Regions from separate parts of the Amycolatopsis ultiminotia genome, predicted to be linked through region 1. Evidence: riboswitches for the same ligand, from Rfam matches in the RefSeq annotation. Region 1 holds a riboswitch; each other region holds the start of a gene.
The links. A riboswitch is a leader RNA that binds a small molecule or an ion and turns the genes downstream of it on or off. The one in region 1 is predicted to bind S-adenosylmethionine.
Positions count from the first base shown of each region.

Region 2: linked by a shared signal. The riboswitch ahead of ABD793_RS35265 (methionine ABC transporter ATP-binding protein) and the one ahead of thrC (threonine synthase) in region 1 are both predicted to bind S-adenosylmethionine.
Region 3: linked by a shared signal. The riboswitch ahead of ABD793_RS29435 (aminotransferase class V-fold PLP-dependent enzyme) and the one ahead of thrC (threonine synthase) in region 1 are both predicted to bind S-adenosylmethionine.

Region 1 covers NZ_BAAAZN010000011.1:103,647-108,247, reverse strand. The annotation lists gene holA (DNA polymerase III subunit delta) at 810-1,781, opposite strand; SAM riboswitch class I at 1,915-2,048, shown strand; gene thrC (threonine synthase) at 2,062-3,327, shown strand; gene ABD793_RS24485 (ComEC/Rec2 family competence protein) at 4,173-4,601, opposite strand, start outside.
Region 2 covers NZ_BAAAZN010000021.1:106,865-111,465, reverse strand. The annotation lists gene ABD793_RS35275 (ABC-F family ATP-binding cassette domain-containing protein) at 1-311, opposite strand, end outside; gene ABD793_RS35270 (4-(cytidine 5'-diphospho)-2-C-methyl-D-erythritol kinase) at 355-1,323, opposite strand; gene ABD793_RS35265 (methionine ABC transporter ATP-binding protein) at 1,579-2,601, opposite strand; SAM riboswitch class I at 2,799-2,906, opposite strand; gene ABD793_RS35260 (hypothetical protein) at 3,100-3,342, opposite strand; gene ABD793_RS35255 (TetR/AcrR family transcriptional regulator) at 3,408-3,998, shown strand; gene rsmA (16S rRNA (adenine(1518)-N(6)/adenine(1519)-N(6))-dimethyltransferase RsmA) at 4,463-4,601, opposite strand, start outside.
Region 3 covers NZ_BAAAZN010000015.1:33,039-37,639, reverse strand. The annotation lists gene ABD793_RS29440 (potassium/proton antiporter) at 1-1,294, shown strand, start outside; SAM riboswitch class IV at 1,391-1,505, shown strand; gene ABD793_RS29435 (aminotransferase class V-fold PLP-dependent enzyme) at 1,544-2,875, shown strand; gene lspA (signal peptidase II) at 3,243-3,761, shown strand; gene ABD793_RS29425 (RluA family pseudouridine synthase) at 3,758-4,601, shown strand, end outside.

The DNA.
Region 1 (4,601 bases):
CTCCAGCCGGCGCACGAACGGTCCGCTGAGTCCGCGATAGATACGCCGCCGGCGAGATCGCTCAGGCGAATCACCGCCACTCTCCGCGATGACCGACGACCGGACGCACCGCCCGCACCCGCCACGCGAGCACTCGCCAATCACCCTCGGTACCGGCAACCCGCTCCACCCACCAATGCCCCTCCGCGATGCCCGCCGCACCCGCCACCAGGTGCCTCCGGCACCTGCGCGCACCGCGCTCATCACCATCCACACCAGCGCCTGCCACCCCGGCCACCCCAGCACTCACCACACCGGTCACGAGGCCCCCTTTCGCACCAACACCCGTGCCAGGCGCCACCGACGCCAGCACTCACCACACCGGTCGCCAGGCGCCTTCCGCACCAGCGCCCGCCACACCGGTCACCAGGCCGCCCTCGGCACCAACACCCGCGCCAGGCGCCACCGACGCCAGCGCTCACCACACCGGTCGCCAGGCGCCTTCGACATCAACGCCCGCCACACCGGTCACCGGGCGCCTTCGACACCGGTGGCCACTACACCCGTCACCGTCCGCACCAGCGCTCGCCACATCGGGCCCGGTGTGAGCTTCGATGATCACCGTCCGCACCGAAGCCGACTGTATGCCTCGCCGGGCGTTGTCGATACCTGTGCGCGGGTGTTCGCGGTCGGTTCGGCGACGGCGTCGGCGAGTCGGGCCAGATACGTCGCGCTCTCAGTGCCGGCGGGGCCGCGTCACGTTCGCCGCTCTCGGCGTTGGCCGGTCACGCCGCCTCGGCGACCCTGTGCGGCCGGTGGCGGGGCAGGGCTCAGCGGTCGCCCTTGGCGGTGACCACCTCGGACACGGCTCGTTCCAGGGCGTAGTCCGCGTCGGCGGCGGCGCCCTTCACTTCGGCGTTCAGCCTGGCCACCACGCGCATCGCGACGGCGAGGCCGTCCTGGCCCCAACCGCGCGCCTGGCCCTGTGCCTTCCGGATTTTCCACGGTGGCATGCCCAGCTCGCCTGCCATCTGGTTCGGATTGCCGCGACCGGCCGCGGAGACCCGGGCGATGGTGCGCACCGCGTCGGCCAGTGCATCGGCCACCAGCACGTGCGGAACGCCCAGCTGCATGGCCCAGCGCAGCGATTCCAGTGCCGCCGCCCGGTCGCCTGCCACCGCCTTCTCCGCCACGGCGAATCCGGTCACATCCGCACGTCCGGTGTGGTAACGCCGCACTGCCTGTTCGTCGACCGCGCCGCCGGTGTCTGCGACCAGCTGGGCCGCCGCCGACGACAGTTCACGCAGATCGGAGCCGACGGAGTCGAGCAACGCCACTACCCCGGCCGCGTCGATTTTGCCACCCGCGCGGCGGACTTCGTTGCGCACGAACGATTCCCGCTCGGCCGGTTTGCCGAGCTTGAGGCATTCGGTGATCTCCGCGCCCGCTTTCTTCAGCGCGCCCGGCAACGCCTTGGCCGCCTTGCTGCGCCCCCCGCCGCTGTGCACGACCACCAGCACCACCCCGTCGGCCGGCGCCTTCAGATAACCGAGCACGGCGTCGGACAGATCCTGCGAGATGTCCTGTGCGGACTCCAGCACGATCACCCGTCCTTCGGCGAACAGCGAGGGGCTCACCATCTCGGCCAGCTCGGGCGGTGTGAGTTCGGACACGCGCACGCGGGTGAGGTCGGCCGTCGGGTCCACGGCCCGCGCGGCGTCCAGTGCGCCGCGCACAGCTCGTTCGATGAGCAGTTCTTCCTCGCCCGTGACGAGGTGCAGCGGCGCGGGTGCGGTGGTCACCCGGCCATCCTCTCACCCGGACGCCGGAGCGCCCGCTCCGGTGATCTGGCCCGCCTCCATGGCACGAACTGATCGCCATGTCGTACGGTGTAGCCGAGGCAGCGCCCACGGCGGCGCGCCGACAACCGAATACCGCTCATCCAGAGGGGCAGAGGGAACGGCCCGACGAAGCCCCGGCAACCGGCGTACAGCCCGTCACTCCGCGATCGCGGAGTAGCTGACGATCACGGTGCCAATTCCGGCCCGCTCCCGCGGGGCAGATGAGGAAAGGAACCTCGCGATGACTGCAGCCCTCGGCACGACCTCCACCAGCAAGACCCTCGACCTCGGACCGGCCGTCGAACTGGTGTCGAAGGAAGAAGGGCACCGGCAGCCGCTCGCCCCGGAGTTCGTCTCCGCCGAGGACTTGTCGCCACTCGAGGTCGCCTACGACTTCGGCCGCGTGCGCCGCGAGGACATCGAGGCAGGCCCGAACAACATCTGGCGCTACAAGAAACTCCTTCCCGTTCCCTCGACGGTCGAGCAGACCCCGAACACCGAACCCGGCGGCACCCGGCTGGTGCGCGCCGATCGGCTCGCCAAGGCTCTCGGTGTCAAGCGCGTGTGGGTCAAGGACGACACCGGCAACCCCACGCATTCGTTCAAGGACCGCGTGGTCGCCGTGGCGCTGGCGGCCGCCCGCGAGTTCGGGTTCGAGGTCCTCGCGTGTCCCTCGACCGGCAACCTTGCCAACGCGACGGCCGCCGCGGCGGCCCGCGCCGGCTGGCGGTCGGTCGTGCTGATCCCGAAGAGCCTCGAACGTGCCAAGATCCTCACCACTGCGGTCTACGACGGCGACCTGGTCGCGGTCGACGGCAACTACGACGACGTGAACCGGCTCGCCACCGAACTGGCTGGCGAGCACCCGAAGTGGGCGTTCGTGAACGTCAACGTCCGCCCCTACTACTCCGAGGGCTCGAAGACCCTCGCCTTCGAGGTCGCCGAGCAGCTCGGCTGGCGGCTGCCCGAACAGATCGTGGTCCCGATCGCCTCCGGCTCGCAGCTGACCAAGGTGGACAAGGGTTTCCGCGAACTCGGCCAGCTCGGCCTCGTGGACGCCAGCCCGTACAAGGTGTTCGGCGCACAGGCCACCGGCTGTTCCCCGGTGTCGACGGCGTTCCGCAACGGACACGACGTGGTCCAGCCGGTGAAACCGGACACCATCGCCCGCTCGCTCGCGATCGGCAACCCGGCCGACGGCCCCTACGTGCTCGACGTGGTCAACCGCACCGGCGGTGCGATCGAGGACGTGACCGACGAGGAGGTCGTGGAGGGCATCCGGCTGCTCGCCCGCACCGAAGGCATCTTCACCGAAACGGCGGGCGGCGTCACTGTCGCCACCGCGAAGAAGCTCGTCGAAGCAGGCAAACTCGACCCGGACGCGGAGACCGTGCTCCTCATCACCGGTGACGGCCTCAAGACCCTCGACGCGGTGGAGAACCACGTCGGCCCGAAGGCGACGGTGCCACCGTCCGCCGAAGCCGTGGCCAAGGCACTCGGCTACTGACCCTTCGACAGCCCCCCTTTCGCAAGATGTCCGGACACACAAGGTCTTGCCGTCCGAGACGGTCGTGAACCGTCCGGGACGTTCGTGGGGCCCGAATTCGGGCCCCACGAACGTTGCCGACGAGGCGTCCCCCGCACGGCAGCGCGGTCGAAGGCACGACAGCCCAGGCGTTGCGCCACATCCGGCGGAACCGCTCGCGACACACCACGAGCCAGCTCCCCCGACTGTCCGCCGAAGCGGGAATCCCGACGGTCAGCAACTAGCTCACCGGGCACCGGCACGGACAGACGCTGAGGACGTCGCGCCCGCCAGCCCGAGGCAGGTGTATGGGCGACGCCGAACTCGCACCCACCAGCGCGTCCCGGGCCAACGTGGGCGGAATGGCTTCCGCGTCCGCCACCACGAGCCGGCCGGCGTGAACGATGCCGGCCTCACAGCCACCAGCGCGCCAGACCGACCAAGGCGCCGTGACTCCCGCGCCCGTCAGCACGCACCGGGCCAGCCGGAGCGACGTGCATCTCACGCTCGCCAGCACCAGGTCAGTTTGGGCGAGGAGACTACCCAGTCCGTCGGCATGCACCGACCGGCCCGGCGACGTCTATCTCGCGCCACAGCATGACCCGGGCCAGTCTCGGACCGGCGGACGTCATCCACCAGCTCGAGCCAGACCAGCTCGCCGCCGGGACGGTCCGTGGCCATGCCGCGGCGACGGACCTCCTCGCTGCAGCTGTGCGGTCACGGTCGCCGCTGGCCTGTTCTTCGCGCGCTCCAGGTGCAGCAACTCAGCCAGGTGGTCGCGTTCGGATCCAGCGCGCCGAGTCCGGGCAGCGCATCCGGCTCAGGCACTAATGTGGCGGCCCCCGCGGTTCTCCGCGGCGCGCAACTGCCGGTCCGCCATCCCCGGGCAGCACGGCGGTGTCGCCGTCGAGATCGGTTCGGGTGACCAGCGCACCCAACGTCCCCAGGACGTCCACTGTGGACTTGCTCGGATGCCCGTACACGTTGCCTTCGCCGACGCTGATCAACGCGGCCCGTGGGCGCACTGCGGACAGGAACTGAGGCAGCGAGTACTTGGAACCGTGGTGTGGCACCTTCAGCACGTCCGCGTGCAGATCCACCCCATCGGCCAGCAAATCCGCCTGCGCGGCGAGCTCGACGTCACCGCTCAGCAGCACCCGGCCCGCGGACGTGCCCGCACGCAGCACCACGGAGCTGTTGTTGATCATCGTGCCGTCCTGCAGGGCCGGTGACCGCCGGGTGACGTAGCGCGGTCC
Region 2 (4,601 bases), on a different contig from region 1:
ACGCGCGCGTCGGCGGCCCATTCGTGCTCCGCACCGTAACGCTGCAGCACCACGTCGCCGACGGTGCTGCCAACGGGCAGTTCGGTGCGCTGGGTGACCACAGCCATCCGCACGTCGCGAAGATGGCTCACGCGCCCGGAATCCGGCTCACTCAGTCCGGAAAGGACTTCCAGCAGCGTGGTCTTGCCGCCGCCGTTGAGGCCGACCACGCCGATCCGCTGCCCCTGCGCGATCCCGAGGGAGACCTTGTCCAGCAACGGCTTCACGCCGTAGGACTTGCTCACCGACTCCAGGTTGACCAGGTTGGCCATCCGATTCAGCCGATCCTTTCCACAGTGGACATGTACTTGCCGCTCACGCGTGCACCCGCGGCGGCGCGTTGCGCGGCGAATCGTCCCCGCCGACCACGCGGGCACCGGGGACCGGGCCGTGCGCGACCCGTACCGTGCGGCAGACCCCGGCACCGGAGAGTTCGGCGGCCACCTCGACCGCGGTTTCCGCGTCCGCGCACAGGAATGCACAGGTCGGCCCGGACCCGGACACGCATCCGGCGAGCGCGCCCGCGTTCACCCCGGCACGCAGCGTGCGGCGCAGGCCCGGCCGCAGCGATACGGCGGCGGCCTGCAGGTCGTTGCCGAGCAGCAGGGCGAGCTGCCGGGGATCGCCGGAGGCCAGCGCCTCCACCACGGGCGTGTGCGAACCGATCCGCGGCGGCTTGCCCTCGGCGCGCAGCCGATCGAGTTCGCCGAACACCTTCGGCGTGGCCAGTCCCTTCTCGTCGAACGCGAGCACCCAGTGGAAGACGTGCCGGGCCAGCACCGGTACGAGCTGCTCGCCGCGGCCGGTACCGAGCGCGGTCCCGCCGTAGAGCGCGAACGGCACGTCGCTGCCCAGCTTGCCCGCGATCGTGGCCAGCTCGTCCCGCGTCACGTCGAGCTTCCACAACGAGGCGAGCCCGACGAGCGTCGCCGCGGCGTCCGCGCTGCCGCCTGCCATGCCGCCCGCCATCGGAATGCCCTTGCGCAGCACGATCCGCAGGTTCGGATCCTCGGCGTCCGGCCGCCCGGCGTACCCGGCGAGCGCACACGCGGCCCGCCAGGCGAGGTTGGTGGCGTCGGTGGGCACCGTGCGCTCACCTTCGCCGTAGACCTCCAGCCCACGGTCTTCGGTGACCGCGACGGTCACCTCGTCGGTCAGCGACAACGCCTGGAACACAGTGACCAGCTCGTGAAACCCGTCCGCCCGCAGGTCCCCGACGGCCAGGTGCAGATTGACCTTGGCCGGAACCCGGACGGTGACTGGTGGAGGAACGACGGCGAGCACGCGTCCAGCCTACGTGCCCGGACGTCGGACTTCGGCACGCGAGCCCCATCCCCGCGGCACGGACGCCGAGAACCACCCGGGACACGTGTCCCAATATTTCGGACGCGTGGTAGCCGGTGTCGGGTGGACTGTCCGGACCTGCGCATCGTCCTGGGTCCACTGCGGTTCGTGACCACCGGCGAACCGGGCCGAATTGTCCGCGACACGACGAAAGCCGCCCGGATGACACCGGACGGCTTTCGCGGGCGGAACGGATCAGGCGGCCACGCTCTGCGGACCGCGGGCGAGCTGCGGCACGGACTGCGTCACGTGGGCGCCGCGGTCGGCGATCCACGACAGTGCAGCGTCCGCGCGGTCGCCGCGGACACCCACGCGGAAGCGGGCGACCGGGGTGTCGCCGATGCGGGTCAGACCGCCGCCGATGGTGGCGAGTTCGACGTCGAAGCGGGCGGCCGCTTCCGGCAGCAGTGCACCGACCGAGGCAAAACCGATCAGGACGATGTCCGCCGAGCTGTCGTACTTCGCGACCTGTGCACGGCTGGTCTCGATCGAAGGCAGCACGGCCTTGGCCGTCCAGCTCTCCGGCGACGCGATCAAGTCGAGCAGCGTGCCCCGCTCGACCACCGCGCCGTTGTCGAGCACGGCGACGTCGTCGCACACGCGGCGGACGACGCTCGGGTCCGGCGTCGTCACCAGCACCGTGACGCCGAGTTCCGCGCGGGCGCGGTCGAGCACGGCGAGCACCGCGCCGGCGTCTTCGGGGGCGATGCCCGCGGTCGGATCGTCGGCGAGCAGCACGGCCGGTCCCGCGGCGAGGGCCTTGGCCACGGCGACGCGGCGGAGCTGACCTTCGGTCAGTTCATCCGGCTTCTGCGCGGCCCGCGCGGTGAGACCGACCAGGTCGAGCAGCGAGCCGACCCGGCTACGCCGCTGCGGACCGTCGACACCCAGCTGCTCCAGCGGAGTGGCGATGTTGCCTGCGACGGTGCGCTCGGCCAGCAGATCCGGCTTTGTGCCGACGACACCGAGACGACGGCGGATCTCCCGCAGCCGCCTGCCGTCGAGGGTTCCGGTGTTGAGCCCGTCGAGCCGCACCACGCCACGGTCGGGGCGCTCCTGCAGCGCGATGCAGCGGGCGAGCGTGGACTTGCCGGAGCCCGCGGGGCCGACCACCCCGAACAGGGAGCCGGCCTGCACCTCGACGCTCACGTCACGCAGTGCGGCGACCCGATGGCCGTTGAACGGAAAGGACTTGGACACGTTTTCGACAATGATCACGAGAGAGCTCCAGGCAAGGGCGCCGCACCGTTTCCGGGCGCGCCGGGCGTCATCGAATTGCCGTCCACACAGGACGGTGCAAGAACTCGCGGAAAAAGCGGATCAGGCGATGGCCGTGGAACGCTGACAGGCACATACCGTGCGGCGACCTTCGTCGACGACGCGGCGGCGGGTCAGCAGGAGCGGGTGGGTGACCCTCTTCATCGGAAACAGCCTCCATCGGTCCTGGCGGTAGCACCTGCCCGCGGTGGGGGTGGTTGCTGCGACTTCGGCGAGCCAGGTCTCTCAGTCGCTCGGGATGGACTCATCGAGTAAAGCCGATCCCACTGGCTGAACGCAAGCACGTTGGTGCAGATCACACGAGTGGAGGCGGCCGAATGCCGGGACAACGCGTCCTGAATCCCGGGAGCGGGAAGTTCCGTCACCGAAGTGTTCCGCCGCGCGCTCGCGACCACCGCGCGGATCGCGCCGCGGCCCGTTGAACTCTCTTGTGGACAGTCAGGAATCGCTGTTCGACAGGGACTTCTTGCGCATTCCTTCGAGAACGACCACGGCCACCACCGAGACCACGAGCACGCCGACCGCCGCGAGGTAGCACCACGGTTGCCCGAGATAGTTCACGAAGGCGAGCCAACTCGGATTCCCGTCCCCGAACAACCGGGACAAAATCGGGGCTATCCCGGCTCGGATGCCCACCGTCGCCACCGCGATCTCCAGTACCCGGTACCAGACCTCGTTCATATCTTCTCCTTGTTGATACAACCGTATCAGATACACTTGTATCATAACTGGAACGGAGGCGGGGAGTGCCCCAGCGAGTGGACCACGACCAGCGGCGCCGCGTGATCGCCGAAGCCGTGTGGCGGATCGCCGCGGACCGGGGCTTGGATTCGGTGAGCATGCGCGAGGTGGCCACCGAGGCGGGCGTCTCGCTGCGGCTGGTGCAGTACTACTTCGAAACCAAGCACAACCTGCTCGTGCTGGCGTTGCGCTATCTGCACGACCACACCGAGCAACGGGCGCGGGAACGGATCGAGGCGCAGGCCGACCAGAGCGTGCGCGGCGTGCTGCGCGGCGTCCTCGCCGAACTGCTCCCGCTCGACCCGGAAACCGAGTTCGCGCTGCGGGTGCACACCGCCTACTTCAGCCGTTCGCACAGCGACCCGGAGCTGGCCAAGGTGTTCCTGCACGGCGACACACCGCTCGAAGACCTGGTCACCCACCTGCTGGAACAAGGCGAACTCGCACCGGGAGTCCAGCCACGGTTCGAGGCGAACCTGCTGGTCTCCGGGATCACCGGCCTCAGCTTCGACGTGCTGCACGAACGCCAGCGCTCCGCCGAGGTGCTCGCCACCCTCGACTACCACCTGGACCGGATCTTCGGCCCGGCCCGGTGAAGGGTTCCACCCGCGCCGGAACACCCGGTCACCGCGTTTCCGGATGCCGGCGAGTACCACAGCGAAGCGGAACACCGCAGACCACCACCAAAGCGACGAACCCAGCGCCCACCCGACGACCGACGCCGGAACCTGCGGAACCACCTTGCGCTACCACCGATGCGGAAAGCACCCTGTCCTACCGCCGGGCGCGGGAACCACCCAGACCTACCGGCGCGTGCGGAAACCACCCGAGCCTGCCACCGGGTGCGAAAACCACCCGGGCCTACCGCCGGGCGCGAAAACCACCCAGACCTACCGGCGCGTGCGAAAACCACCCTGTCCTACCGCCGGGCGCGGAAACCATCCGGGCCTACCGCCGGGCGCGAAAACCACCCGGGCCCATCCCCGTTCCGGCCCGACCACCCCACCCGGCGCGGTCGCTGGACCGTCTCGGTGCTGCGGAGTCCGGAGTCCGGAGTCCGTCAGAGGGTTGCGGCGGCGATCCGGGCGAAAGCATGCACGTCGAGCTGCTCGCCCCGGCTGCGCGGGTCGATCCCGGCGGCGGTCAGCAGGTCTCCGGCCTGTTCGGCGGAGCCGGCCCATCCGGCCAGTGCCGCCCGC
Region 3 (4,601 bases), on a different contig from region 1:
TCTCGCCGCACTGGTGCTGATCCTCACCGAGGGCGGGCTCACCACCCGCTGGCAGTCGGTGAAAGCCTCGATGGGCCCCGGAATCCTGCTGTCCACTGTGGCGGTGGTGGTCAGCATCGCGGTGACCGGTGCGGCCCTGCACTGGCTGCTGGGCCTCGACTGGCGGCTCGCGCTGTTGTGGGGCGCGGTACTCGCCTCCACCGACGCCGCGGCGGTGTTTTCCGTGCTGCGTGCGGCAGGTGTCGGCCGCCGGCTGAGCGGCACGCTCGAACTGGAATCCGGGATCAACGACGCGCCCGCCTACATCGCGGTGGTGGTACTCGCGTCCGGGGAAGCCATCGACTGGTCGCTGCCGCTGGTGGTGATTTACGAACTGGCAGCCGGATTGGTCCTCGGTCTGGCCTTCGGCTGGCTGGGCACGCAGGCACTGCGGCGGGCCGCGCTGCCCGCCACCGGTCTGTACCCGCTCGCCACGGTGGCGGTCTGCGTGCTCGCCTATTCCTCGGGCCAGCTCGCGCACGCCTCCGGGCTGCTGGCCACTTACGTCGCCGGGCTGGTGCTCGGCAACTCGAAGCTGCCGCACCGCGCGGACACGCGATCGTTCGCCGAAGGGCTGGGCTGGCTCGCCCAGATCGGCCTGTTCGTGCTGCTCGGGCTGTTCGCGTCGCCGTACCGGCTGCTCGAGGCGCTGGTGCCGGGCCTGGTCGCGGCCGCGGTGGTGCTGCTGCTCGCCCGGCCGCTGTCGGTGCTGCTGTCCCTGCTGCCGTTCCGGATCCGCTGGCGGGACCAGGTTTTCCTGTCCTGGGCCGGACTGCGTGGTGCGGTGCCGATCGTGCTCGCGATGATCCCGCTGTCGGAGGGGGTGCCGGGCGCGCAGCGGCTGGTGGACGCGGTGTTCGTGCTCGTCATCGTGCTCACCCTGCTGCAGGGCTCGACGTTGGGCCGGCTCGCGCGGCTGCTGCGGCTGGACGGGTCGACCGAGGCGCAGGAGATCGAGGTCGACGCGGCGCCGCTGGACGAGCTCGGCGCCGAGCTGCTGCAGGTGCGGATCCAGAAGGGCTCGAAGCTGCACGGCGTGTACCTTTCCGAGCTGCGGCTGCCCCCGGGAGCGGCGGTGAGCCTGGTGGTCCGGGACGGATCCGGGTTCACGCCGCAGAAGACGAGCAGGCTGCAGGAAAACGATCACCTGCTCGTGGTCACCACGCAGCTCGTGCGCGAAGCCGTGGAGCAGCGCATCCGGGCCGTGGACCGGGCCGGGCGGCTTGCTCGCTGGCGCGGGGAATCCGGCCGCTGACCAAGGTGTCCACTATGGACACACGGGGTGACGGCCGTCTCAGATCACGGGACGGGACTGGTCTCGTGCGGCGGTGGTCGGTTATGGTCTTGCTCAGGTCATGAGTGCCAGCGCGAAGCCCCGGCTTGCTGGCCGGCAACCCTCCTACCGCGGTGGGGTGCCCCGGGTGAGGACCAGGCCGGTCGCGCAGTGCGGCGGGCAAGCGCGGGCCCCTCGCCGGGGACCCCCGGATGCCGAGGAGGCAGCGTCATGACTCTCGCACTCGACCGGTCCACGGAAACCCCCGTCACCGCCGTGCCCACCGTGGCCGGCGCCGCACTGCGGGTGCCGCTGGTCACCGGCGGCGACATCGGGTACGCCAACCTCGACCACGCGGCCAGCGCGCCGTGTCTGGACGCGGTCCGCTCCGCGGTCGACGAATTCCTGCCCTGGTACGCCAGCGTGCACCGGGGTGCGGGTTTCGCTTCGCAGGTTTCCACCAAGCTCTACGAGCGCACCCGTGCGGTGCTGCGCCGCTTCGTGGACGCCCGCAGCACCGACACCGTGCTGTTCACCCGCAACACCACCGACTCGTTCAACCTGCTGGCAAAAGCGCTGCCACGCAAGACTTCCGTGCTCGTCTTCGACACCGAGCACCACGCCGCGCTGTTGCCCTGGCGGGGCCCGAACGTGCGCCGGCTGCAGTTGCCGCGCACCCGGCTGGCCGCGGTGTCCGTTGTGGACGAAGCACTCGCGGCGTGCCCGCAGGGACCGCGGCTGGTGGTGGTCACCGGAGCGTCCAATGTGACCGGTGAGCTGCTCCCGGTCGCCGAAATCGCCGCGGTGGCCCGGAAACACGGCGCCAGGGTGGCGCTGGACGGCGCACAACTCGCCCCGCACCGGCGGATCTCGCTGCGCGAACTCGACGTGGACTACGTGGCGCTGTCCGGACACAAGCTCTACGCGCCGTTCGGTGCGGGTGCGCTGATCGGCCGCGGTGACTGGCTGCGCGCCGCGGAGCCCTACCTCGCCGGCGGCGGCGCGACGAAGCTGGTCACCGAGGAGGCCGTGGTCTGGAACTCCGGACCGGAGCGGCACGAAGCCGGCTCGCCGAACACCGTCGGCGTCTACGCACTGGGCGTGGCCTGCGAACAGCTGGCCGCGAACTGGGATGCGGTCGGCGAGCACGAGACCGAGCTGCTCGACCGGCTTCGCAAGGGGCTGGCCGGTCTGCCCGGCTGTGCGGAACTGCGGCTGTTCGACGCCCCGGTCGACCGCGTCGGCACGGTCAGCTTCGTCGTCGACGGCTTCGACCCGGGTTGGCTCGCTGCGGTGCTGTCGGCCGAGTACGGCATCGGTGTGCGCGACGGCGCCTTCTGCGCGCACGTTGCCACGCGGCGGCTCATCCGGGAGACCGGCGGTGAGGGGCAGCAGGCGGTGCGCGTGAGCCTCGGACTGGGCAGCACCGCCGAGCACGTGGACCGCCTCGTGCTCGCGCTGCGGCAGATCATCGCCCGCGGCGCCCGCTGGGAGTACACGAAGACCGACGGCCGCTGGACGCCGGTCGGCGACCCGCGCGAGCTGCCGCCGTTCTGCGCCTGACGGCAGTGCCGGGACCGGCCCGAACGCGGACGTGGACAATGGGGGCGTGAGCACCGAGCCCTCGTCCGAATCCGACGTCTCCGAGCCGGCCGTGTCCGACCGCGCCGTGCCCGACTCCGCTGTGTCCGATCGCGCGGTGCCCGACTCCGCTGTGTCCGATCGCGCGGTGCCCGACTCCGCGGAAGCCGGTCTCGCCGGGGCCGATCGTGCGGAGTCCGGCGCTGCGGGGACCGGCCGCTCAATGCCTGATCCCGCAGTGTCCGGTGCCGTGGCGCCCGGCCGCGCGGCGGCCGGGTCCGGCCACGGCAGGCAGCCCGCGGACCCGGCCGGGCAGGCGGGCGCCGAGCCCGGGGAGCCCGCGCCGAAGCTGCCCAAGCGCCGGGTGGGCCTGGTGTTCGCGGTCGCGGTGGTGCTGTGGGTGATCGACCTGGTGTCGAAGAACCTCGTGGCGGCCAACCTTGAGGGCAAGGAGCCGCTGCGTGTCCTCGGCGGCCTGATCTACCTGCAGGTGATCCGCAACCCCGGCGCCGCGTTCTCCATGGCCACCGGCATGACCTGGGTGCTCGCGCTGGTCGCGGCGGCCGTGGTGGTGGCGATCGTATGGCTGTCGCGGCGGCTGCGCTCGGTCGGCTGGGCGATCGGGCTCGGCCTGGTGCTCGCGGGCGCGCTCGGCAACCTGACCGACCGCATCTTCCGTGCGCCGGGCCCGCTGCGCGGCCACGTCATCGACTTCATCTCCGCCTTCGCGCCCAACGGCGAGGGCTTCGCGATCTTCAACATCGCCGACTCCTCGATCTGTGTCGGCGGTGCGCTGATCGTGCTGCTGTCCCTGCTCGGCAAGGACTACGACGGCACTTCCACCCGCACCAAAAAGGAGAGTGCGTGAACGCGCGCATGCTGCCCGTTCCGGACGGGCTCGACGGGATGCGCGTGGACGCCGGGCTGGCCAAGCTGCTCGGCCTGTCGCGCACCGTGGTGGCGGATCTGGCCGCGGCAGGCGAGGTGCTGCTCGACGGCCATCCCGCCGGGAAGTCCGACCGGCTGTCCGCGGGCGGCCTGCTCGAGGTGACGCTGCCGGAACCGGAGCGGCCGGTGGAGGTCGTCGCCGAGCCGGTCGAGGGCATGCGGATCGTGCACGAGGACGACGACCTCGTCGTGGTGTCCAAGCCGATCGGGGTCGCGGTGCACCCGAGCCCCGGCTGGACCGGGCCGACCGTCGTCGGCGGGCTCGCCGCGGCCGGGCTGCGGATCTCCACCTCCGGCGCGGCCGAACGCCAAGGCGTGGTGCACCGGCTCGACGCGGGCACCACGGGCGTGATGGTGGTGGCCAAGAGCGAGCGCGCGTACACCGTGCTCAAGCGGGCGTTCAAGGAACGCACCGTGGACAAGGGCTACCACGCCGTGGTGCAGGGACATCCGGATCCGACACGCGGCACCATCGACGCACCGATCGACCGGCATCCGCGGCACGACTACAAGTTCGCCGTTGTCGCGGGCGGACGGCCGAGCGTCACGCACTACGAGGTCGTCGAGGCGTTCCGTGCGGCGTCGCTGGCGCACGTGAAGCTGGAAACCGGGCGTACCCACCAGATCCGGGTGCACTTCTCCGCACTGCGCCACCCGTGCGTCGGCGATCTGACCTACGGCGCGGATCCGGTGCTGGCCCGCAAGCTGGGACTCTCCCGGCAATGGCTGCACGCGCGGACCCTCGCCTTCGCCCACCCCG